Regions from separate parts of the Pectobacterium parvum genome, predicted to be linked through region 2. Evidence: predicted binding sites of a transcription regulator. Region 2 holds the regulator's gene; the other holds the start of a gene.
What was found. The regulator ArgR, encoded in region 2, controls arginine synthesis, uptake and breakdown. The targets are predictions, from matches to a motif close to ANTGAATAAAAATACANT.
Positions count from the first base shown of each region.

Region 1: a site for ArgR is predicted at 5,063-5,080, ahead of argC (N-acetyl-gamma-glutamyl-phosphate reductase). Genes of this name have one in related genera too.

Region 1 is NZ_CP087392.1:396,091-408,550, reverse strand. Features, by position in the region: gene rmuC (DNA recombination protein RmuC) at 1-1,454, opposite strand, end outside; gene argH (argininosuccinate lyase) at 1,674-3,047, opposite strand; gene argB (acetylglutamate kinase) at 3,109-3,882, opposite strand; gene argC (N-acetyl-gamma-glutamyl-phosphate reductase) at 3,920-4,924, opposite strand; gene argE (acetylornithine deacetylase) at 5,127-6,278, shown strand; gene LOZ86_RS01775 (GntR family transcriptional regulator) at 6,333-7,046, shown strand; gene LOZ86_RS01770 (starvation-sensing protein RspA) at 7,050-8,249, opposite strand; gene LOZ86_RS01765 (PTS transporter subunit EIIC) at 8,572-9,960, shown strand; gene ppc (phosphoenolpyruvate carboxylase) at 10,201-12,460, shown strand, end outside.
Region 2 is NZ_CP087392.1:903,327-915,786, reverse strand. Features, by position in the region: gene dnaG (DNA primase) at 1-794, opposite strand, end outside; gene rpsU (30S ribosomal protein S21) at 949-1,164, opposite strand; gene tsaD (tRNA (adenosine(37)-N6)-threonylcarbamoyltransferase complex transferase subunit TsaD) at 1,393-2,406, shown strand; gene argR (transcriptional regulator ArgR) at 2,480-2,950, opposite strand; gene mdh (malate dehydrogenase) at 3,420-4,358, shown strand; gene LOZ86_RS04145 (helix-turn-helix domain-containing protein) at 4,547-4,810, opposite strand; gene LOZ86_RS04140 (DNA-binding protein) at 4,998-5,384, shown strand; gene LOZ86_RS04135 (DNA-binding protein) at 5,634-6,008, shown strand; gene ispB (octaprenyl diphosphate synthase) at 6,078-7,049, opposite strand; gene rplU (50S ribosomal protein L21) at 7,306-7,617, shown strand; gene rpmA (50S ribosomal protein L27) at 7,637-7,894, shown strand; gene LOZ86_RS04115 (DMT family transporter) at 7,984-8,946, shown strand; gene cgtA (Obg family GTPase CgtA) at 9,207-10,379, shown strand; gene dacB (serine-type D-Ala-D-Ala carboxypeptidase) at 10,447-11,880, opposite strand; gene greA (transcription elongation factor GreA) at 12,149-12,460, shown strand, end outside.

The DNA.
Region 1 (12,460 bases), 510 kb from region 2:
TCAGCGTGCTCATGGGCCGTTGCTTTTTCTGCTAATGACGGGCTAATCGTGCGTTTGATTTCTACACCCAGCGCACGGAACCCCTCAGCCTGGCCAATAAGGTTACCACGCCCAGAGGAAAGTTTATTCATCGCCTGACGATAAGTGCCCTGCGCTTTATCCAGACTCAGCCCCAGCGCTTCCATATCATCGACAAACAACCGCAGTTTATCGTACAGCCGCGAGGCTTTCTCGGCGATCTGCTGTGCGTTACGGCTCTGTTGTTCATAGCGCCATAAATTGTTGATGGTGCGTAATGCCACCAACAGCGTGGTCGGGCTGACCAGCATAATATTGTGCTTTAACGCCTCGTTGATCAATTCGGGCTGGCGATCGATAGCGACCAGAAAGGCAGGTTCGACCGGAATAAACATCAGCACATAATCTAGCGAACGCAGACCCGGAAGCTGCTGATAATCTTTGCTGCTCAACTGCCGAATATGGCTGCGAACCGAGAGCAAATGTTCGTTCAGCGCCACACTCCGCTCTGCATCATCGTCACTATTAAAATAGCGCTCGTAGGCCACCAGCGACATTTTGGCATCGATCACAACATCTTTGCCCTGCGGTAAACGCACGATGACATCCGGTTGCAGGCGGCTATTTGTGCCTGTTTGCACGCTAACCTGAGTTTGATACTCGTAGCCTTCACGCAGGCCGGAGGCTTCGAGCACGCGGCTTAACACCACCTCGCCCCAGTTACCCTGCGTCTTATTGTCGCCTTTCAGTGCTTTCGTCAGATTGATAGCTTCATGTGCCATCTGCGCGTTCAGTTGTTGCAGATTGCGGATTTCATGCGCCAACGTGTGACGCTCGCGCGCTTCCGCACCAAAGCTGTCCTGCACCTGACGGCGGAAACCATCAAGCTGCTCACGCAGCGGCATCAGCAGCTTATCCAGACTCTGTTTATTTTGTTCATCCACTTTGCGGCCGCTATGTTCAAAAATCCGGTTCGCCAGATTCTCAAACTGCGTCGTCAACCGCTGTTCGCTGTTTGCCAGCAGACGCTGCTTTTCTTCCGCCGCCATACGGGTTTCTTCCAGCCGAATGGTGACTTCCCGCAGCTCCGCTTCCTGCGAGCTGTTGATTTCACGCAGCGTTCGCAGTTCCTGATTTAACTGCACACATTCCTCGCGGAGTTCAGCAAGCTGTTGCAGCTTTTCATGGCTGGCAGAGAGTTGAGCGTGAACCGTGCGCAGCTCCAGCTCGTTTTGCCGTAGCCGCTGTTCGTCCTGCTGTTTTGCCTGCTGCTGTTCGCTGAGTGACTGCTGAGCCTGCTGCAATGTCTGCGCCAGCAACTGCTGTTCGGTGTCATGCCGCGACAACTTCTGCTGATGAATCAGGCTGGCAATTAACCACCCGACCAATAGCCCGACCGCACTGCCGCCCAGACCATAAAATATGCTGATATCCACTTTGCCTCCGCAGGCCTTTCACGCTGTCGGTCAAGGTAAAATGATACTGTATGGATGTCCAGAAACAATTCTGGTGGGGAAGATGCTGAGCAGAAAAATGCGAGCCGCATTCCATATGAAAATGGATAGATGATAATTTGCAGAAGAATCAGATCGGTAACGCAGAAATCCCCCAACGCGAAACACCACGTTGGGGGAACTGAAACAGAAGAGGGCAACTTAGGCTAAGTGCTGCTTCGCATCACTAATCGCTTTGGCAACCTGCTGCGGTGATACGCCACCTTGTGCCGCACGCTTATCCAGACAGGATTGTAGCGCCAGAATCGGGTACACATCCTCGCCAATCACGGCGCTGAATTTTTGCAGATCGGCCAGCGGCAACGCTTCCAATGCTTTGCCCTGACGAATGGCTTCAACCACCGCTTCACCCACGATATGGTGCGCTTCACGGAACGGAACGCCTTTCGCGACCAGGTAATCCGCCAGTTCTGTCGAGTTCGCGTAGCCTTGCTCGGCGGCTTCTTTACAACGCGGACGCTTCACCTGAATGCCTTCCAGCACCAGACCCGCCATCATCAGGCAGTCGTGCCAGGTATCCAGCGCGTCAAACAGCCCTTCTTTGTCTTCCTGCATGTCTTTGTTATACGCCAGCGGCAAGCCTTTAAGCGTCATCATCATGCCGGTCAACGCGCCCTGTACGCGACCACATTTACCGCGAATCAGCTCCAGCGCATCTGGGTTTTTCTTCTGTGGCATCAGGGAAGAACCTGATGTCACACGGTCAGACAGCTCAACGAACGCCGCTTCACCGCTGTTGAAGAAGATCAGATCTTCGGCAAAACGCGACAGGTGGATCATGCCGATTGAGGCATCGGACAACAGTTCCAGCACATGATCGCGATCGGAAACCGTGTCCAGACTGTTACGCGTGGCCGAGGCAAATCCCAGCCAGCCCGCCAGTTGCTCACGGTCGATCGGATAAGCCGTTCCTGCCAGCGCACCACAGCCCAGCGGGCTGACATCCAGACGCTTCAGCGTATCTTCCAGACGGCTTTCATCACGCGCCAGCATTTCGTGGTAAGCCAAGCACCAGTGTGCAAACGTCACCGGCTGCGCACGCTGCAAGTGGGTGTAACCCGGCATCACCGCATCCTGATTGGCTTCCGCCGTCGTGACCAGCGCCTGACGCAGCTGGCGTACCGACAGCAGCAGTTCTGCAATCTGCGCCTTGCACCACAGTTTCAGGTCAGTCGCGACCTGATCATTACGGCTACGACCGGTATGCAGCTTTTTACCTAAATCGCCGACTTTCTCAATCAGACGCAGTTCAACCCAGCTATGAATGTCTTCTGCATCGCTTTGCAGGATCATCTCAGGATCAGCTTGAACCTCAACCAGCAGCGCATTCAGCGCCTGTTCCAGCTGCTGCTGCTCCTGCTCGCTAAGCACATTGACCGTCACCAGCGCTTTCGACCAGCCGATCGAGCCAACGATGTCCTGTTCTGCCAGACGGTAATCAAACCGCAGTGAGTCATTAAATTGTTTAAAACGCTGATCTGCTGCCTGACTAAACCGACCGCCCCACAAAGCCATAACGATTACTCCCAGAATTTAATTCATGTTGGTATCGCATCATGCCATACCCAGAAACGACTTACGCCAGAATACGTGTACCAATCGACACGCCGTTGAACAGCGCAGGTAGCTGCTCAGCATGACGCCAGCTGGCGATATCAACCGGACGCCCCAGTGCACGTGCAGCATCCAGCGCGGCGTTAACCTTAACAATCATGCCATCGGTGATGATGCCCTGAGCAATCAGCTGCTCGGCTTTCTCTGACGTCATTTCGGCAATACGCTGGCCTTTACCGTCCAGAATGCCGCTCACGTCAGACAGCAGGATTAAATCCGCGCCCAGCGTTTGCGCCAGTGCCGTCGCCGCTTGGTCAGCGTTGACGTTCATCAGGTCGCCCTGTGCCGTAATGCCGATGGAGCTGACGACAGGCAGGTAGCCCGCAGACAGCAGCGTGTTCAGCAGCGCAGGCGATCCCGCTTCCGCTTTGCCCACAAAGCCCAGAGACTCATCGAGCTGCGTGACCGTCGTGCTGCCGCCATCGCCCAGGCACAGGCCGACTGCGTTGATATCATGCTTCTTCGCCCATGACAGCAGCGTCTTGTTGGCGGAACCCGCCAGCGCACCGGTGATGATGTCGATCTGATCGGCAGGCGTGACGCGCAGGCCGTTTTTCTTCACGACAGGCAGAGACAGTTTCTTCATCAGCTCATCAACCAGACAGCCGCCGCCGTGCACAATCACCAGCGGACGCTGATGTTCCTGACGGTAAGCCACCAGCGCGGTGAACAGACGCTCCAGTGCTTCTTCGCTATCCAGTAAAACGCCACCTAGTTTGATAATTAACGGATTCATTATGCTTCGCGCCTCGAAATGTCGGGACCAGTAGTCATTAAATTAACGATTGGGTTTCAGGGAAACCAAAACGAATGTTCATGCATTGCACAGCCTGTGCCGCCGCGCCTTTCAGCAGGTTATCTTCGGTTGCCACCACGATCAGGTGCTCGCCATCGACGGAGAAACCGATATCGCAGAACGGCAGGCCGACAACGGATTTCAGCGCCGGAACACCCTTATCATACAGGCGAACCAACGGCTTATCGTGATAGGCATTGTGATAGGCTTCGGCGACATCCTGCTGCGTGACGCCCGGTTGCAGGCGGCAAGTGATGGTTTCCAGAATACCGCGAGCGAAGTTGCCTAAATGCGGCGTGAAGATGACCGGCGTGCCGAGGTGCGTTGAAATTTCAGGTTCATGACGGTGGTTGAAAATACCGTACGGTTGGAAGCTGACTTCACAGAAGCTGTTGGTCATAGACGCTTTACGCCCTGCCCCGCTCACGCCGCTCACGGCATTAATCACTGGCCACTGAGCCGGGTTCAGCAGTTGGGCATCCAGCAGCGGCTTCAGCGCCAGCTGCGCAGCCGTTGGATAACAGCCCGGCACGGCAATCAGTTGCGCCTGTTTTACGCTTTCAGCACGCCATTCGGCCAGCCCGTAAACCGCTTTTGCCAGCCAGTCAGGGTGCTGATGCTCAAAGCCATAATAGCGACGATAAAATTCGGCATCCTGTACGCGGAACGCGCCGGACAAATCAAAAACAGTGCAGCCTGCCGCCAGAAAAACAGGGGCCAGATCGTGGCTGACTTTGTGGTCGGTCGCCAGAAAAACGACATCCACGCCTTTCGCCGCTTCTTCCGCATCGGTCAGCGGTTTTACCGGAACATCGATGATGCCTTTGAGCTGCGGATGTAAATCAGAAATCAATTTTCCTGCATCGACACTTTGCGCAGAAACCATCAAAGCGGTTATGTTCATCTGTGGGTGACGGTTCAGGTAGAGCGCAAGCTCAGCGCCGGTATAACCACTTGCACCAACAATCAGCGTATTCAGCATGGGATCCGTATACCTTCTTACTTATCTATGGAACCGGTAACAGGGCTCACCAGCGTCGGTACGCTGTTCACCCGCGAAACTCAGTGAAAGTGACGAATCGTCATCGCCGTACCTTTGGGTTTCCTTTCGCCGAGCATTATTGTATTTTTATTCAAAATAAATGCATGAATATTGATACTATCCTAACCAGAGGCTGTCAACAGTGAAGATGAATTTACCCCCTTTTATTGAGCTATATCGGGCATTGATCGCCACACCGTCCATCAGTGCCACCGACAGCGCGCTCGATCAAAGTAATCATACGTTAATCAACCTGCTGGCAGGCTGGTTCGGCGATCTTGGCTTCCATGTGGAAGTCCAACCGGTCCCCAGCACTCTTAATAAATTTAATATGCTGGCGCGGATTGGTGAAGGAAAAGGCGGTTTATTGTTGGCAGGCCATACCGACACCGTCCCGTTCGACGACGGTCGCTGGACGCGCGACCCGTTCACGCTGACCGAACACGACAACAAGCTGTACGGTCTGGGTACGGCGGATATGAAAGGCTTCTTTGCCTTTATTCTGGATGCTTTACGCGATATCGATCCGACCAAGCTGACGAAACCGCTCTATGTGCTGGCAACGGCAGATGAAGAGACGACGATGGCCGGTGCCAAGTATTTCTCCGAATCCACGCAGATTCGCCCGGACTGCGCCATCATCGGCGAGCCGACCTCGCTGCAACCGGTGCGCGCCCACAAGGGCCACATGTCCAACGCGATCCGTATTCAGGGGCAGTCCGGTCACTCCAGCGATCCGTCGCGCGGCGTGAACGCGATTGAGCTGATGCACGAAGCCATTTCTCACCTGCTGGTGCTGCGCAATACGCTACAGGAACGCTATCACAACCCGATTTTCCACATTCCTCACCCGACCATGAACCTCGGCCACATTCACGGCGGCGATGCCGCTAACCGCATCTGCGGCTGCTGTGAGCTGCATATGGATATCCGTCCGCTGCCGGGCATTACGCTTAACGATTTGGATGGACTGCTGTCAGAAGCGCTTGAACCTGTCAGCCAGCGCTGGCCGGGCCGATTGACCATCAGCGAGCTGCATCCTCCGATTCCCGGCTATGAATGCCCACCCGATCACCGTCTGGTGTCCGTCGTAGAGAAGCTGCTGGGGACAAAAACGGAAATCGTGAACTACTGTACCGAAGCACCGTTTATTCAGACGCTGTGCCCGACGCTGGTTCTTGGGCCGGGATCGATCGAACAGGCGCACCAGCCGGATGAATATATTGATACCGCGTTTATCAAACCAACGCGGGAGCTGATTTCACAGGTTATTCATCACTTCTGTCACCACTGATCCGACGCAAGTGGCCTTGTCAGTCACGCTGGCAAGGCTATTTTGAGACAGCTCATGAAAAAGAAAGACTTCATCGCACAGGATTTACTGAGCAAAATCTATCAGCACACCGATCCGCTGCCAGAAAAGCTGCCGCCGGAACGCCAACTGGCGGAAGAATACGGCGTGTCGCGCTTTACCATCCGTCAGGCGCTGGAAAAGCTCGCCAGCATCGGCGCGATCCATCTGGTGCAAGGCTCGGGTAACTTCATTAATCAGGGTGTACGCAGCAATCCGCTGGTGTATAACTCGATTACCGAAAAGAAATTCACTCAGATTTCATCTCGCCTGCTTAGCCTGCATAAGCGGCTACCGAATCGGGAAGAGCAGCAGGTTTTTGCTATCAGCGAAAATACGTTCATCTGGGAATTCAGCCGATTACGCTACGTCGATAACCGTAAAGTACAGATCGAGATCTCGAAAATGCCTGCCGCAGACTTCCCAGACATGAGCCAGAAGATTATTGAAGGTTCTATTCAGCAGTATGTGCTCAGCAAGGGCTATGCGATTTCACACTATCTGACGCATTATCAGGCGGTTAACGTCACGAAAGCACAGGCTGAGCTACTGGGCTGCAAGAAAGGCACGGCGGCGATGCATATTCTTAATCGCGGTATTTTACAGGGCGGTCGCGTGTACGAATCGAGCGACATCATCGACATTAACTACGCCTGCACCTACGTCATCCCCTTCAACCGCGATAACTTAACCTTCCGCCAGTCGCCGTAAGACTCAGGGCGTATGCATCGTGCCATCCGGCAGGCGGCTTTGCGTCCATTCGTGCGGACGATAGACGACGGGAAATTCCCGTGCCGCATCCAGATCGATCCCAACGCCGATACCGGGGCGTTCAATCGGATACAGATAGCCCTTCTCCGGCTCCACCGCCTGCGGGAAGACCTTGCGAGTATTTTCTGGGTAAGCGACAAACTCCTGAATGGCGGCATTGTGCAAATGGATATTCAGGTGAATATTGACCGCCGCGCCGATGGGCGTCATATCCGGTGGGCAGTGCCACGCCAGACGCACACCAAAGTTCTGACAGAACGCGCCCAGCTTCAGTGCTGGTGTGATCCCGCCAATCTGTGAGACATGGCAGCGAATGAAATCAACCTGACGGTTAATCACCAGATTCTGCCACTCGGCAGGGTTATTAAACAGCTCCCCGGTCGCCAGCGGCACCGCACTCTGGCTGCGGATCTGCGCCAGCCACTCATTTTGCGCAGGCGGCAAAATGTCTTCGATAAAATAGGGACGATACACTTCTACCGCTTTGGCGAACTGTACTGCCTGATTCGGGAACAGACGCTCATGAACATCATGCAGGATGTGGAAGCGATCGCCGTATTTCTCACGCAGCGCACGGAACATGGCGAGCGTGTTAGCCATGTACTGCTCCTGATCGTAATAGGCACCTTCCGTTGGCTGCCGCGTGCTGTGCAGCGCATCGGGATTACCGCCATAAAATCCTAGCTGGCAGCGGATATGACGATAGCCCTGCGCATACAGCCGATCCACTTCCTGATACAGTCCGTCCAGCGTATCGCTGGCAGCATGGCTGTAAGCGGCAATGGCATCGCGAGATTTCCCACCAAACAGGTGATAGAGCGGCATATCCGCCAGCTTGCCCTTGATGTCCCACAGCGCCATATCGACGCCCGCCACCGCATTGTTGATCACCGGCCCGTTACGCCAGTAGGCGTTGACCATCATCATGTGCCACAGATCTTCAATGTGGTTAGCATCTCGTCCTAGCAGCAGCGGTTTGAGGTACTCGTCCACCATCGCCTTGACGGCCAGCGGGCGCTGCTGGAAGGTCGCACATCCATAACCCGTCACGCCTTTATCCGTGTGAACTACCACCGTCACTAAATTATGACGGTCGGGGCGGGTAACAAGACATTCAATGTCAGTAATGATTGTCGGCAACACAAAAATATCCTCCAGAGCATTTACCGGAATAGCGATACCCGGAAAAAACACAGTCTAAAATCAGTTTCTTTTTTTGTTTTCTACTTATTTTTTCTTTTATTGTAAACCTCTTATTTAAAAGATTTATTTTGGTTTGTAAAAGCCATCTAATTGATTAAAAAACCAGACCAATTATCGAATAATGGCAACAAACAGCCCCTAACATACTAACCATGTGACGAGCATCATGTTTTATTGGTTTGTTTTTTATTCTTTAAGTTTTTACTATCGGTGGAAATAATTCGGCCCAAAATAACATAAGGCTATGCGGGGAGTTTATTTCATGGGAAAAAATGACGTTATTCAGTCAATCATTAAACTGGTTGGCGGAAGCGAAAACATTAATAAAGCCTGGCACTGCATGACGCGGCTTCGGTTTGATTTAATTGATGAAAGTAAAGTGCAAACCGAGGCGATCAAGAATCTGCCCGGTATATTAGGTGCGCAACACCAGAGTGAACAGTTTCAGATTATTATCGGGCCGCAGGTCAATGAGTATTACGAACTGCTGAACGCCCAGCTTTCCTCCACAACGCTTTCGCCTACAGCGACATCGCAGCCAGACGTGCAGAAGCAGAAGAAGGGGCTGATTTCGCTGTTCATGGATACCGTTTCCGGCGTATTTGGTCCGATCGTCCCTGCCATCGCGGGTGCCGGGATGATCAAAGGGCTGCTGGCAGGGCTGATCGCCTTGAAAGTGGTCTCTGCCAAAACCGATACCGTGATCGTCCTCGACCTGATCGCCAGCGGTGTGTTCTATTTCTTACCTTTCTTCCTCGCTATCTCCGCAGCCAGGATATTTAAAACAAGCGAATATCTGGCAGCGGCTGTTGCAGCCTGCCTGATGTACCCGTCGTTGATAGAAGCGGCGAAAGCACTAGCCAGCAATAGCCCTAATGCAGTCAGCGCCTTTTACTTCATCGGTGTGCTACCCATTCCGGTGTTTAACTATGCTGCCAGCGTCATCCCGGTGATTTTCTCCGTGCTGGCACTGAGCTATATCCATCGTTGGGTCGACCGCATCATGCCTTCGGTACTGAAAACCGTGTTTACCCCAACGCTGACGCTGTTTATCGCCGCACTGGTGTCGCTCACCGTTATCGGGCCATTCGGGATCTACCTCGGTAAACTGCTGGCACTGTTTATTCAGAGCCTGTTCGATGTGTCGTCTATTTTTGCTGGTTTCGTTGTCGGTGCGATTCGGCCTGTCGCGATTCTGACTGGCATGCATCACGCCATGACGCCCATTGCGCTGCAAAATTTCAGCAATCAGGGCTTTGATATGCTGATGCCAATGATGTGTATGGCGAACATGGCGATTGCGGGTTCCACATTTGCCATCTACTTCCATGCCAAAACCCGTCAGGACAAATCTGTCGTGCTGTCTGCTGGGGTTTCCGCGCTGCTCGGTATTACCGAACCTGCACTCTTCGGCGTACTGACCAAGTATAAAAAAGCGTTTATCTCCGCGACTATTGCCAGTTCCATCGCCTCGGCCTTTATCGCGTACTTCGGTGTCCGGCTGTATGGCTACATCTTGTCGAGTATTTTCAGCCTGCCAGCCTATATCGGCCCGTACTTTAGCTACGCGGTATCCGGCATGGCCATCGCCATCGTGCTTTCTTTCACGCTGACTTATATTCTGGTCGTCAGAGCGTCCAAACAGGCGTAACCGCACTCGCGGGGCCTTTGCGCCCCGCCATCCCCTCGCTAATTAGCAACCCTAATATCCGCGCCCCTGTAATTAAATTTCACAAATTGCCAAGCCCACCTCAATGCAAGTACAAAGAATAAGGAGAAGAAAGAATCGTCAATTGACGAACCCGCCTTATCGTGGCTAGATGGAGGCAGTGCGTAAAAATATGTCAAGTGAAATAAACTTACAAAAATGGTAAGGATGGTCAGGGTAACTATGAACGAACAATATTCCGCAATGCGCAGTAACGTCAGTATGCTCGGCAAGCTTCTCGGCGATACCATCAAGGAAGCGCTGGGTGAAAACATCCTTGATAAAGTCGAAACAATCCGCAAGCTGTCAAAGTCTTCCCGCGCAGGTAATGAAAAACATCGTCAGGAGCTGCTGACCACGCTGCAAAACCTGTCTAACGATGAACTGTTGCCTGTTGCCCGCGCATTCAGCCAGTTCCTTAACCTGACCAATACCGCTGAGCAATATCATACGATTTCACCGCACGGTGAAGCCGCGAGTAACCCAGCACAACTTTCCCACGCGTTTGAGCGCCTGAAGGAAAATAAAGATCTGACCGAACGCGATATCCGTGACGCGGTAGAATCCTTGTCGATCGAGCTGGTGCTGACCGCGCACCCGACCGAAATTACCCGTCGGACGCTGATCCACAAGCTGGTAGAAGTGAATACCTGCCTCAAGCAGCTCGACCACAACGATCTGGCTGATTATGAACGCAATCAGATCATGCGCCGCCTGCGCCAGCTGATCGCGCAGTCCTGGCATACCGATGAAATCCGTAAAATTCGTCCTACCCCAGTAGATGAAGCCAAATGGGGCTTCGCCGTAGTGGAAAACAGCCTGTGGGAAGGTGTGCCTGCGTTTTTACGCGAGCTGGATGAACAGCTGGAACAGGCTTTCGGCTATCGTCTGCCCGTCGATGCGGTTCCGGTGCGCTTTACGTCCTGGATGGGTGGCGACCGCGACGGTAACCCGAACGTCACGGCGGAAGTCACTCGCCACGTGCTGTTACTCAGCCGTTGGAAAGCGGCCGATCTGTTCCTGCGTGATATTCAGGTACTGGTTTCCGAGCTGTCGATGTCCGAGTGTACGCCGGAACTGCTGGAACTGGCCGGCGGCAGCGAAGTACAGGAACCGTACCGCGCCATCATGAAGTCGCTGCGTTCGCAGTTGAGCAGTACGCTGAGCTATCTGGAAGCACGCCTGACGGGTGAGGAGCGTCTGCCGCCTAAAGATCTGCTGATCACCAATGAACAACTTTGGGAACCGCTCCACGCCTGCTACCAATCACTGAAAACCTGCGGCATGGGCATCATCGCCGATGGTCGCCTGCTGGATACGTTGCGTCGCGTGCGCTGCTTCGGTGTGCCTTTAGTACGCATCGATGTCCGTCAGGAGAGTACCCGCCACACCGAAGCGCTGGCTGAAATTACCCGCTATCTGGGTCTGGGCGACTACGAAAGCTGGTCTGAATCTGATAAGCAAGCCTTCCTGATCCGTGAACTTAGCTCCAAGCGCCCACTCCTGCCGCGCTACTGGGAGCCGAGTGCGGATACCAAAGAAGTGCTGGATACCTGTCGTGTCGTTGCCAAAGCGCCAGTCGGTTCCGTCGCCGCCTATGTTATTTCAATGGCACGAACGCCTTCTGACGTGCTGGCCGTTCACCTGCTGCTTAAAGAAGCGGGTTGCCCGTTTGCCTTGCCGGTCTCGCCACTGTTTGAAACGCTGGACGACCTGAACAACGCTGATGATGTCATGACGCAATTGCTAAGCATCGACTGGTATCGCGGCTTTATTCAGGGCAAGCAGATGGTCATGATCGGCTATTCCGACTCCGCAAAAGACGCGGGCGTGATGGCCGCTTCCTGGGCGCAGTACCGTGCACAGGACGCGCTGATCAAAACCTGTGAGAAAGCGGGTATCGCACTGACGCTGTTCCACGGACGCGGCGGTTCCATCGGTCGCGGTGGCGCACCGGCTCATGCTGCGCTGTTGTCACAACCGCCGGGTAGCCTGAAAGGCGGCCTGCGCGTGACGGAGCAGGGCGAGATGATCCGCTTTAAGTACGGCCTGCCGGAAGTCACCATCAGTAGCCTGGCGCTGTATACCGGTGCAATTCTGGAAGCGAACCTGCTGCCGCCGCCGGAACCAAAACAGGAATGGCACGAGGTGATGGACGATCTTTCTCGCGTGTCCTGCGATATGTACCGTGGCTATGTGCGTGAGAACCCGGATTTCGTGCCTTACTTCCGCGCCGCTACGCCGGAGCTGGAGCTGGGTAAACTGCCGCTGGGGTCACGTCCGGCGAAGCGTCGTCCGAACGGCGGCGTGGAAAGCCTGCGTGCTATCCCGTGGATTTTCGCCTGGACGCAGAACCGCCTGATGCTGCCAGCGTGGCTGGGCGCCGGTGCCGCGTTGCAGAAAGTGGTGGATGACGGTAAGCAGGAACAGCTGGAAGCCATGT
Region 2 (12,460 bases):
CCTTCAACAACCAAGAGTCGTTTGAGATCTTTATGGTTTTGCTGTGCTTCATACAGGCCGTACAGCTGGCGACCTTTATGGAAAATGCCCGTTTCTGGTGAGTTCAGATACTTCGGAGTATCGTGACCTAACACGCGTCCGCCGAAGGCAATCACTCTTCCCCTCTTGTCGCGGATGGGGAACATCACGCGCTCGCGAAAGCGGTCGTACGTTCTGCCCTGATCGTTAGTCACCAGCATACCGACATCGTTCAATACGTTGCGATCGCTACCTTCACCAAACCGCTTGAGAACGTTATCCCAGCCGGATGGAGCGAAGCCAATTGAAAAATGGCTGATCACCTCTGCACTTAAACCACGCTGTTGCAGATACTGCAACGCAGGAACTCCGACGGAATGTTGCAGTGCTTGCTGATAAAACGAGCTGATGTGCCCCATCAGCTCGTACTGATTATGTCGTTGGTGAATTTCTTGCTTAGTTGGGCCTGTGCCAGTTTCATAAGGCACTTCCAAACCATGCATCGTAGCCAGTTCTTCAATGGTTTCAACGAATTCGAGACGATCGTAATTCATTAAAAAGTCTATGGCTGTGCCGTGTGCGCCACAGCCAAAACAGTGATAGAACTGTTTGTCACTGTTTACGGTGAATGAGGGGGTCTTCTCGTGATGGAACGGGCAGCACGCATGGTAGTTTTTGCCCTGCTTCTTCAGTTTGACGCGCGCGTCAATGAGATCGACGATGTCGGTGCGAGCCAGCAGGTCATTAATAAATACGCGTGGGATTCGTCCAGCCATAAGCCCCTAGTGTATACCCTTCTGTAAGGTGATTACATTGGATATAGCTTATAAACGACAACAAGCCGCGCTTCCTTTTGGAAAGCACGGCCTTACGTATGCAACTGCTAAGTCTGCGGATTAATCACGCGTTGGAGGGAAACCCTCCTGAAAATTAATACAGACGAGTGCGGCGTGCGTTTTCTCGAGCCAATTTCTTCGCGTGACGTTTCACTGCAGAAGCTTTAGCGCGCTTGCGTTCGGTCGTTGGTTTTTCATAAAACTCACGACGACGAACTTCAGCCAGGACGCCTGCTTTTTCACAGGAACGTTTGAAGCGACGCAGAGCTACGTCGAACGGCTCGTTTTCACGTACTTTAATTACCGGCATGTGCCTCTCACCTCAATAAATTCGGTTTGCCGCTGGCCTTGTGCCAGCCTTTTCAAAATGGTGCGGAATTCTACTGCAAACCTGACGTCTTTGTAAAGCATTGCGGTGATCATAAAACGCCCAGCCACGGCCAGCGCAGAAATCAGGTCGCTTATGGTAGACTATCCGCAGTTTGAAGCAAGCGGCATTTAACGCATGCTCGTATCATCATCAAAGTTAGGAACAGCAATGCGCGTATTGGGTATCGAAACATCCTGTGATGAAACCGGTGTGGCCATTTATGACACGGAAACCGGTTTGCTCGCCAATCAGTTATACAGCCAGGTCAAATTGCATGCTGATTACGGCGGCGTAGTGCCTGAGCTCGCCTCACGAGATCACGTGCGTAAAACGGTTCCGTTGATTCAGGCGGCGCTGCGTGAAGCTGGGCTACAGGCTGACGATATCGATGGTGTGGCTTACACCGCCGGCCCTGGTTTGGTTGGCGCGCTATTAGTGGGCGCGACGATCGGTAGGTCGTTGGCATTCGCCTGGGGTGTACCGGCGATTCCTGTGCACCATATGGAAGGGCACTTGCTGGCGCCGATGCTGGAAGATAACCCGCCGGCGTTTCCTTTCGTGGCGCTGCTGGTCTCTGGTGGTCATACGCAGCTCATCAGCGTGACAGGCATTGGTGAGTACCGTTTGCTGGGCGAGTCGATTGATGATGCGGCGGGTGAAGCGTTTGATAAAACGGCGAAGTTACTGGGATTAGATTACCCCGGTGGTCCAATGCTGTCGAAAATGGCGCAGGCGGGGAATTCCCAACGCTTTACGTTTCCGCGCCCGATGACCGATCGGCCGGGGCTGGATTTCAGCTTTTCTGGGCTAAAAACGTTTGCTGCCAATACGATTCGTAGCAATGGTGATGACGATCAAACGCGTGCTGACATTGCTCGTGCGTTTGAAGACGCCGTCGTAGATACGCTGGCGATAAAATGTCGTCGTGCGTTGGATGAGACGGGTTTTAAACGACTGGTCATGGCGGGAGGCGTGAGTGCAAACCGGACACTGCGCCAGCGCTTAGGTGAAGTGATGGTGAAACGCGGTGGTGAAGTGTTTTATGCGCGGCCTGAATTTTGTACGGATAATGGCGCGATGATTGCCTACGCAGGCAGTGTGCGTCTTGTGCATGGCGCGAGCCAGACGCTGGGCGTATCTGTTCGGCCACGTTGGCCGTTGGCTGAATTGCCTGCGGTGTGAGCGTTCGAGCGGTAATCACTACGTGTAGATCTCGGGTCTACACGTAGTGAAGAAAGCGTAGCAAAAAAGCGAATTACAACTCTTGTTCGAATAACACCAGAATAGCTTCGTAGAGCTGTTTGACGCTGAAGCCTCTTGCTGGGGTGGTAAAAATAGTGTCATCACCCGCGATAGTGCCGAGAATGCCTTCTGACTTACCTAGTGAATCCAGCAGGCGAGCAATGAGCTGCGCGGCGCCAGGGCTGGTATGGATCACGACGACGGCATCATTGTAATCCACGTCGAGCACAAGGTTCTTCAGCGGGCTGGATGTCGTCGGGACGCCAAGTTCGGCAGGGAGACAATACACCATCTCCATTTTGGCATTGCGTGTGCGCACGGCGCCAAATTTCGTTAGCATGCGTGACACCTTGGATTGGTTGATGTTTTCAAATCCTTCGTCTTGCAATGCCTGAACAATTTCACTTTGAGAACTGAACTTCTCTTCTTTTAACAGCGCCTTGAACGCTTTAACGAGGTCTTCTTGTTTTGTCGAATTTCGCATTCTGCACCGGATTAATTGTTATGGTTAATCTTCCTATTATGCAGTTGTGTGAATTTTTATGCAATTAAATCGCGTATAATTCCAGTCCCTTTCACCAGATATGCGTTAGTCGCTGTTTTCAAAAAAAATCGACTCTCGGGCAGTCCGAAAAATGCGTCCTGCGTCACATAAAAGTAAATCAAATGTTATCAGAATGATGTTGTTCGGACGCCATTGATCGGTGTAATGTAGCGCACCGGTTAAACGCACGTGAATGAACACCGCGTTATAGCTCAATAGCTTATTAACTTTACTTACCTTTCAAACGAATGGTTGTTTTTGATTTATTATTAGAGACATAGCGTATTTTTTGTCTCTCGTGTCATTTATGGAAAGATAAGTAGGTTGCTCGTATCCCCATTTTTATATTCTGTTTATAACCAAATGAATTCACGGCACTTTTTTATTTTATGATAATAAGGAGTTTAGGATGAAAGTTGCAGTTCTCGGAGCAGCAGGTGGTATCGGTCAGGCACTCGCACTCCTCCTCAAAACCCAGCTTCCTTCAGGTTCAGAACTATCCCTTTACGATATCGCCCCAGTAACGCCGGGTGTTGCCGTCGATCTGAGCCATATTCCTACAGCAGTGAAGATCAAAGGCTATAGCGGTGAAGATGCTAAACCAGCGCTTGTTGGTGCAGATATCGTGCTGATCTCCGCGGGTGTGGCACGTAAACCTGGTATGGATCGTTCCGATCTGTTCAACGTCAATGCTGGCATTGTGCGTAATCTGGTTGAGCAAATTGCGGTTACTTGCCCGAAAGCCTGTGTCGGTATCATCACCAACCCAGTGAATACGACCGTTGCCATTGCAGCCGAAGTACTGAAAAAAGCTGGCGTATATGACAAGAACAAACTGTTCGGCGTTACAACGCTGGATATCATCCGTTCCAACACGTTCGTTGCTGAGCTGAAAGGCAAACAGCCGCAGGACATTAATGTGCCAGTTATCGGTGGACATTCTGGTGTGACGATTCTGCCGCTGCTGTCTCAGGTTCCTGGTATCAGCTTCAGCGAGCAGGAAGTGGCTGATCTGACCAAGCGTATCCAGAATGCGGGTACTGAGGTTGTTGAAGCCAAAGCAGGTGGCGGATCGGCTACGTTGTCGATGGGTCAGGCTGCGGCACGTTTTGGTCTGTCTCTGGTTCGTGCGCTGCAAGGCGAAAGCGGTGTGGTGGAATGTGCATACGTTGAAAGCGATGGCAAATATGCCCGCTTCTTCGCTCAACCGATTCTGTTAGGCAAAGACGGCGTCGCCGAGCGTAAAGACATCGGCACATTAAGCGCTTTTGAGCAAAATGCGCTGAACAGCATGCTGGATACGCTGAAGCAGGATATTGAGCTAGGCGAGACGTTCATCAAGAACTAAATACCCGTCATACTTCAAGCTGCATATGCGTTGGCTTTCCTCGCTCACCCCAGTCACTTACTGATGTAAGTTTCTGGGGACTTGCTGCGTCGCCGCCTTCCTGCAACTCGAATTATTTAGGGTATGAGCGAGTGTTAGTCATTCGCAGAATAAAAAGCCGGAGATGTCGATCTCCGGCTTTTTCTTTTTTAATCGGGACGGATGAGTTTTTTTCTGTCGATAAGCTCATTGGTTTCTGGATTGTAGTACCGGCTGGGCCAAATCTCTGATGGGTGAATACCCATCGCATCGGCAATAAGCCACTCCCCTTTGGGCCAAGGGCGTGAGAGTGCATTAGCTAGCGTAGATGAGCTTAATCCGGCCGCTCGCGATACCGCCGCCAGCGTCGTGTTTTTCTTGCGCAGTGCAGCAATGATATCAGCGGGATGCCAGTCTTGTTTCCTTAAAATCATAATCCTTCCCTTATTTGCTATAAGACGACTGTAGATTAGTGGTATAAATAACGGATGTTAGTTATATGCCGAACTAACATGACATTATTATTTGGAAATAATATAGCATTAGATTCCCTTAAAATTCTCAATTAATTTCCAAATAAGGGCGTTTTTGTTAGGGATGGCACTATCAGGATGAAAGGCAATGAAAAAAGAGTGGTTTGCTACCAGCGAATTGGTTGGAGTCGGCGGCCTTCCGAAATCAAGACAAGGATTAAATAAGCGCGCCCGCGAGGATGGATGGGAGAAGCGTCGCCGTAAAGGCGTCCAGGGAAGAGGAGTGGAGTACTCAATTCACAGCTTGCCGGATACGGTAAAAAAATCCCTATTACTCGAAATCAAGCCTTCCGCCTACTCGGCGAAACAGCCTGCGGCACTGGCCGTATGGATGCAGATTTATCAGCAACTATCTGAAAAAGAAAGAGATGAGCTAATCGCTTATATTCTGCGAGTCGGTGTGTCTACCACGCTGAGTCAGTTAGGCATTACACCGTCGGATGGGGAACCTATCTCATCGATGGTGATTGACTGATTCGCGACTGGCGATCTTTCTGAACGTTAGCCTCAGTGATGAAAAGGAACCTGTATTTTCTGTCGCTTTGTAGCACTTTCTCTGGCTGCGGTGGTTGGACATCACGCTGGATTTAATCATTTCTTCTATTACTTAGGTGTGTCGGTAACGTGTAAAAGTTAGCGGCTTAGGTAATTATAGTCTACTATATGGAAACTTTTGGGCGAGTTGACGTAATGCCTGTTCAAAACAAACAAGGGAGTGACGAGTATGGACAAAGAGTGGTTTGCAACAAGTGAGCTGGTTGGCGTAGGTGGATTGCCTAAGTCGCCGCAGGGGCTGAACAAACGGGCGCGAGACGATGGTTGGGAAAAGCGCAGGCGGAAAGGGGTTCAAGGGCGCGGTGTCGAATATTCTATTCGCAGTTTGCCAAACGAGGTCAGGAACTCTCTACTGGTAAAAGAAAATCCGCCAACCGAGTATTATCGTATCGATAATGAGCCGACCCTGCTGTCATCGTGGGTGCATATTTTCCATCAACTTTCCGTTGATGAACGAAGCCGGCTGATTAATTTCATCTTGCGTGAAGGGACAATAGCGATGCTGTCTCGGCTGGATGATGTCACACTCGACCAGACTGCCTAAGTCTGGCGAACGAGTAGCGCTGCAAGGCAGCGCTACTCGCGCTACTTAGGTTAAATCATTTATACCACGTTAGAAATCGCGCTGTACGGCTAAGTGAGCAAGGCCTTCGAGCGCCATGCGGTGTGCCGTTTCCGGCAGCAACTGTAGTGCGCTAATCGCTTTATCAGCCTCTTCTTCGGCACGCTGACGCGTATAATCAAGTGAACCACATTGCTGCATGGCGGAAAGAACCGGCCCCAGCAGATGACGCCCGTTTCCTTCTTCAATCGCCTTGCGAATCATCGAGCTTTGTTCTGCAGTACCATGACGCATTGCGTGCAGCAGCGGCAGCGTTGGCTTGCCTTCATTGAGGTCATCGCCCGTGTTTTTCCCCAGCGTTTTGCCGTCCGCGCTGTAGTCGAGCAGATCGTCAATTAACTGGAACGCGGTGCCCAGGTAGCGGCCATAGTCCTGAAGCGCTTTTTCTTGCTCTGGCGTCGCGCCGGCAAGGATTGATGATGATTGCGCTGCGGCTTCAAATAAACGCGCTGTTTTACTGTAAATGACGCGCATATAGCTTTCTTCAGTGATATCCGGGTCGTTGCAGTTCATTAGCTGCAAGACTTCGCCTTCAGCGATCACGTTCACCGCTTCTGACATCAGCGCCAGAACGCGTAATGATTCGAGGCTGGTCATCATCTGGAAGGCGCGGGTATAAATGAAATCCCCAACTAGCACGCTTGCTGCGTTGCCAAAGGCGGCATTTGCCGTTGCTTTACCTCGGCGCATGTCGGATTCGTCTACCACGTCATCATGCAGCAGTGTTGCAGTGTGGATAAATTCGATCAGCGCGGCGACAGTGACATGTTTATCACCAGTATAGTCAAGGGCTCTGGCCGCAAGGACAGCAATCATCGGGCGTATACGTTTTCCACCACCGCTGATGATGTAATGTCCAAGCTGGTTTATCAAAACGACGTCAGAATTCAGTTGTTCAAGAATGACGTTATTAACCGCTGTCATATCCTGCGTAGTTAATGTTGTAATTTGTTCTAGATTCATGGTTTGTGCCAACGTATGTCTTCAACACTGCCGTAAGATTGCTGTTGCATATCGGCAAGACGGAACTTATTGAGCCGATTGTACTTGAAAAATGAGAGAGATAAACGGCAGTTGATACGTTGTATTCTTTTTCTTCACATCCGTTGATTATGCACTTGTCATCCTCAGTATTTTTGCGTAGAATTCGCGCCCTATTATGAATATTTATAGCGCGCTCTGAAACCTATTAACGGGTGCGCGGAAAGCGGAGTTTTATATGTACGCAGTTTTCCAAAGTGGTGGTAAGCAACACCGAGTAAGCGAAGGTCAAACCGTTCGCTTGGAAAAGCTGGACATCGCAACTGGTGAAGCCATTGAGTTTGACCAAGTTCTGATGGTTGCCAACGGTGAAGAAATCAAAATCGGCGTTCCTTTCGTCGATGGCGGTAAAATCAAAGCTGAAGTTGTTGCTCATGGTCGTGGCGAAAAAGTGAAGATCGTTAAGTTCCGTCGCCGTAAACACTACCGTAAGCAAGCAGGCCACCGTCAGTGGTTCACTGACGTGAAAATTACCGGCATCAGCGCTTAAGATTAGGAGAGCGGATTAAATGGCACACAAGAAAGCTGGCGGTTCAACCCGTAACGGTCGTGACTCTAACGCACAACGTCTGGGCGTAAAACGTTTTGGCGGCGAAAGTGTACTGGCTGGCAACATCATCGTTCGTCAACGTGGTACCAAATTCCACGCAGGAACTAACGTTGGCTGCGGGAAAGACCATACTCTGTTTGCTTTGACTGATGGTAAAGTTCAGTTTGAAGTTAAAGGCCCAAAAAACCGTAAATTTATCAGCATCGTTGCTGAATAATTTTTCGCGTTAGGTCTGACGGATTTAAGCCCCGCAATTCTTTGCGGGGCTTTTTACATTCTGATTCTGAGTAAACCATCTGGATAAGTATGAATACTAAACAACAGACGGGCATCGGTCTTTGTCTGGCGCTGACTACGGCTGTTTGCTGGGGGGCGTTACCGATAGCCATGAAACAGGTTCTGGTAGTGATGGAACCTTATACGATTGTTTGGTATCGCTTTTTCATTGCTTCCATTGGACTCGGCATTATTCTGTCATCCCGTAAGAAATTGCCGCCAATGCGGGTTTTCCGGCATCGGCGCTGGTGGGTTCTGCTACTGATTGCGACGGCTGGGCTACTGGGCAACTTTGTTTTCTTTAGCTCGTCTCTCCAATATCTGAGCCCGACAGCGTCTCAGGTTATCGGGCAGCTTTCCCCTGTAGGCATGATGTTCGCCAGCGTACTTATCCTAAAGGAAAAGATGCGCGGCACGCAGATCATTGGCGCGATCATGCTGATCTGTGGTCTGCTCCTGTTCTTTAATACCAGCCTGATTGAGATTTTTACCCGACTGACAGACTACACGTTGGGCGTGCTGCTGGGTGTTTGCGCCTCGGCGGTATGGGTATCCTATGGCGTAGCGCAGAAAGTTCTATTGCGACGCCTGACATCACAGCAGATTCTGTTTTTGTTATATGTTCTGTGTGTCGTCTTTATCACGCCTTTTGCCAAGCTTGAGGTTATTTTTCAACTGAGCAACTGGCAGCTTATTTGCCTGTTATTCTGCGGTGCGAATACGTTGATTGGGTATGGTGCGCTGGCGGAAGCAATGGCTCGCTGGCAGGCGTCGCAGGTTAGTGCGGTCATTACGCTGACGCCGTTGTTTACGCTGCTGTTTTCCGATCTGCTGGCGTTAGGGTGGCCGACTTTCTTTGCTGCGCCAGTATTGAATTGGATTGGTTACGTCGGTGCGTTTGTGGTTGTTGCTGGCGCCATGTTTTCCGCTATTGGGCATCGTTTCCTTCCTGGAAAGAAAGAGCCTGTGTTGCCATTGGTAGCAAAAAAATAGCTTAAGAGAAAACGTATTGCAGCGGTCACAGCTATTTTTTGACAGTCTGCATGTGTTGTTTATTTTTAATACAGATGAAATTATTGGGGCGGGCAGGTACAATCCTGCTCCTTTGCTGGAATGCGTTCTGGTGCGTCAGTTTTTTAATGGTAAGTAGAAACACGCTACATGCCTTAAAATCAAAAAGTTACGCCAATAAGAACCAATAACAAGCCTAAAACACGTAGATATTCTCTATTGGTTTTTTGCGGAGAGAATCAATGAAGTTTGTAGATGAAGCCACAATTCTCGTTGTGGCAGGCGATGGCGGTAACGGTTGTGTCAGCTTTCGTCGTGAAAAATATATTCCTAACGGTGGCCCAGACGGCGGTGACGGCGGGGATGGCGGTGACGTTTACCTGCTGGCAGACGAAAACCTGAACACGTTGATCGACTATCGTTTTGAAAAATCTTTCCGCGCTGAGCGTGGACAAAATGGGCAAAGTCGCGACTGTACGGGTAAACGCGGTAAAGATATTACGATTAAAGTTCCTGTCGGTACCCGTGTTCTTGATCAGGGAACGGGCGAAGTACTGGGCGATATGACTCGCCATCAACAGAATCTGATGGTCGCGAAAGGCGGCTGGCATGGTTTGGGTAACTCGCGTTTTAAATCGTCAGTCAACCGTGCTCCGCGTCAAAAAACCAATGGTACAAAAGGCGAAGAGCGTGAGCTGACGCTGGAACTGCTGTTGTTGGCTGACGTGGGAATGCTTGGCCTGCCTAATGCAGGTAAATCGACCTTTATCCGCGCAGTATCAGCAGCGAAGCCGAAAGTGGCCGATTATCCGTTCACCACCTTGGTGCCGAGCCTTGGTGTTGTCCGTATGGATAGCGAGCAGAGCTTTGTTGTAGCGGATATCCCAGGTCTGATTGAAGGCGCATCCGACGGTGCTGGGCTGGGGATTCGTTTCCTGAAACACCTTGAACGCTGCCGTGTTCTGCTGCATTTGGTTGATCTGGCACCGATTGATGAGTCAGATCCGATTGAAAATGCCAAGATCATTATCAACGAGTTAGAGCAGTATGGCGCTGGCTTGGCAGAAAAACCGCGTTGGCTGGTTTTCAACAAGGTTGACTTGATCGATAAGGCTGAAGCGGAAAAACGTGCTAAAGAGATTGCGGCCGCGCTTGGCTGGGATGATAAATACTATCTGATTTCTGCGGCGAACCGTGAAGGCGTCAACCCACTTTGCTGGGACGTGATGAACTTCCTGAAAGCCAATCCGAAAATGACGGCAATCGCTGAAAGCGCGCCGGAAAAAGTGGAGTTCATGTGGGATGATTATCACCGTGAACAACTGGCAGAAGTAGAAAAAGAAGCCGAAGAAGAGTGGGATGATGATTGGGACGATGAAGATGATGAAGGTGTTGAGATCATCTATCAAAAATAATTCGTTCTCCTGCTAGTCAGATCTCGCCAACGCGGCCTTACCCTCAAAGTAAGGCCGCGTTGTTATTTTAATTACTCTGATAAATATCTTTGTAGAGACGGCTTTCAAATCTCACCAGAGGGACGCGACGTGCGCGCTGGTCTTCTGGTGGCACGGCATAGCCGGACAGGAACTGGACGAATGCCATGCGCTGGCCGCTCGCGGTAGTAATGAAGCCTGCCAGATTATATACGCCCTGCAATGCCCCAGTTTTAGCCGAAACCTTGCCATCGACGCCAGCTTCATGCAGGCCGCCACGATAACGCAGCGTGCCGTCATAGCCGGAAAGCGGAAGCATCGTGATGTAATTCAGTTCATTATCGTGCTGTGCGATGTACTGCAAGACCTGCATCATCGTTTCCGGTGAAATCAGGTTATGTCGTGACAGGCCTGAACCATCTACAACAATGCTGTTTCCTAAATCGACACCTGCCTTCTGGCGCAGAATTTGTCGCACGGCATCAGCGCCAGCGCGCCATGTTCCTGGTACGCTAAAACGCTCGTGCCCAATAGTACGAAAGACCGTATCGGCAATCATGTTGTCTGATTTTTTCAGCATGATAGTGAGCAGGTCGTGCAGCGGAGGCGATTGTGTCTGGGCCAGTACGCTTCCTGCTGGACCTAGCTGCGTCTGACGGCGAAGGCTGCCTTTAATACGAATATCTGCCTGCTGTAGCTCATCTTTAACGATAGCACCGGCATAGCTGGCGCCATCCTGAATCGCGAATGCCAGCGGAAGCGGCTCTGTGCGCTGAACCAGACAACCTGTAAGCGTGAAGCGATTTAATTCCCCGGGTACCACATCCAATTCGCAATATTGGGCATCGGCTGAGCCTTTAGCCAGCGTGCGGACTTCGCTGAACATTTGCACTGGATAATAGGATGCAACGCGGATAAACGCATTATCACCCGCTTTAGGCGCACTGTAGAGTGAGACGGAGAAGCAGTTGCGATCGACAATCGCAGCACCCGGAGGGGCGCTGAAACACTGTGTCATGTCGTTCCAGGGCCAGCCTGGCGCTTTATCGTGACTGGCGAACACCGAGGTGTCGATCAGCACATCACCTGAGATTTCTTGTATCCCGCGCTTTCTTAATTCCTGCACCATATTACGTATTTGCTGGCGCTTAAGCGTAGGATCGCCGCTAAACCGTACGATGAGATTACCGTTAAGAATACCGCTGGTGACAGGCCCGTGGCTTTCCATCGTGGTGATGAATCGATAATCTGGACCCAACTGTAGTAATGCAGCTAATGCGGTTATCACCTTTTGCGTACTGGCCGGAAGCGCCATTTGCTGGCTATTGAAGGCCATACTGGGTGTTGTTGCGCCAACTTTTTGTACCAATAGCGCCAAATTGGCACCATCTGGTAAATATTGGCGATGATCCTCAACAGAAGCTGCATTGGCATGCAGAACAAAAGCGCAGGCAAGTCCGGTAACAATCGATGAAAAACGCATAATCTCAGCTAATAACGGGGTAACGTGTGGTCATACTACGGCGCAATAAGGTCTAAAGTAAACGATGACCCTCATTGAACTCTGGGGTAAAATACGTATCAAAATGCAAAACCGCTGCTAGCCTGGAAATTTTGTTCTGGGGCTGGTTGCTTTTGTTTTATGTCCAGTGAGGACTGGCACGTTGCAGAGACTCCGTCGCCTTTGATTTTTAGCGCGTCAGGATGACGATTATTTGAGTCTTACGGACTTTTTTAGAGGTATAGACAATATGAAACAATTTCCGATGACGTTACGTGGCGCTGAAAAATTGCGCGAAGAGCTTGACCACCTGAAATCTGTGCGTCGACCTGAAATCATTGCCTCGATTGCCGAAGCGCGTGAGCACGGCGATCTGAAAGAAAATGCAGAATATCATGCCGCCCGCGAGCAGCAGGGCTTTTGTGAAGGACGTATTCAAGACATTGAAGCAAAACTGTCTAATGCACAGGTTATCGATGTCACGAAAATGTCAGCGAACAACGGGCGTGTTATTTTTGGCGCGACTGTAGCGGTGATGAATCTGGATAATGAGGAAGAGCAA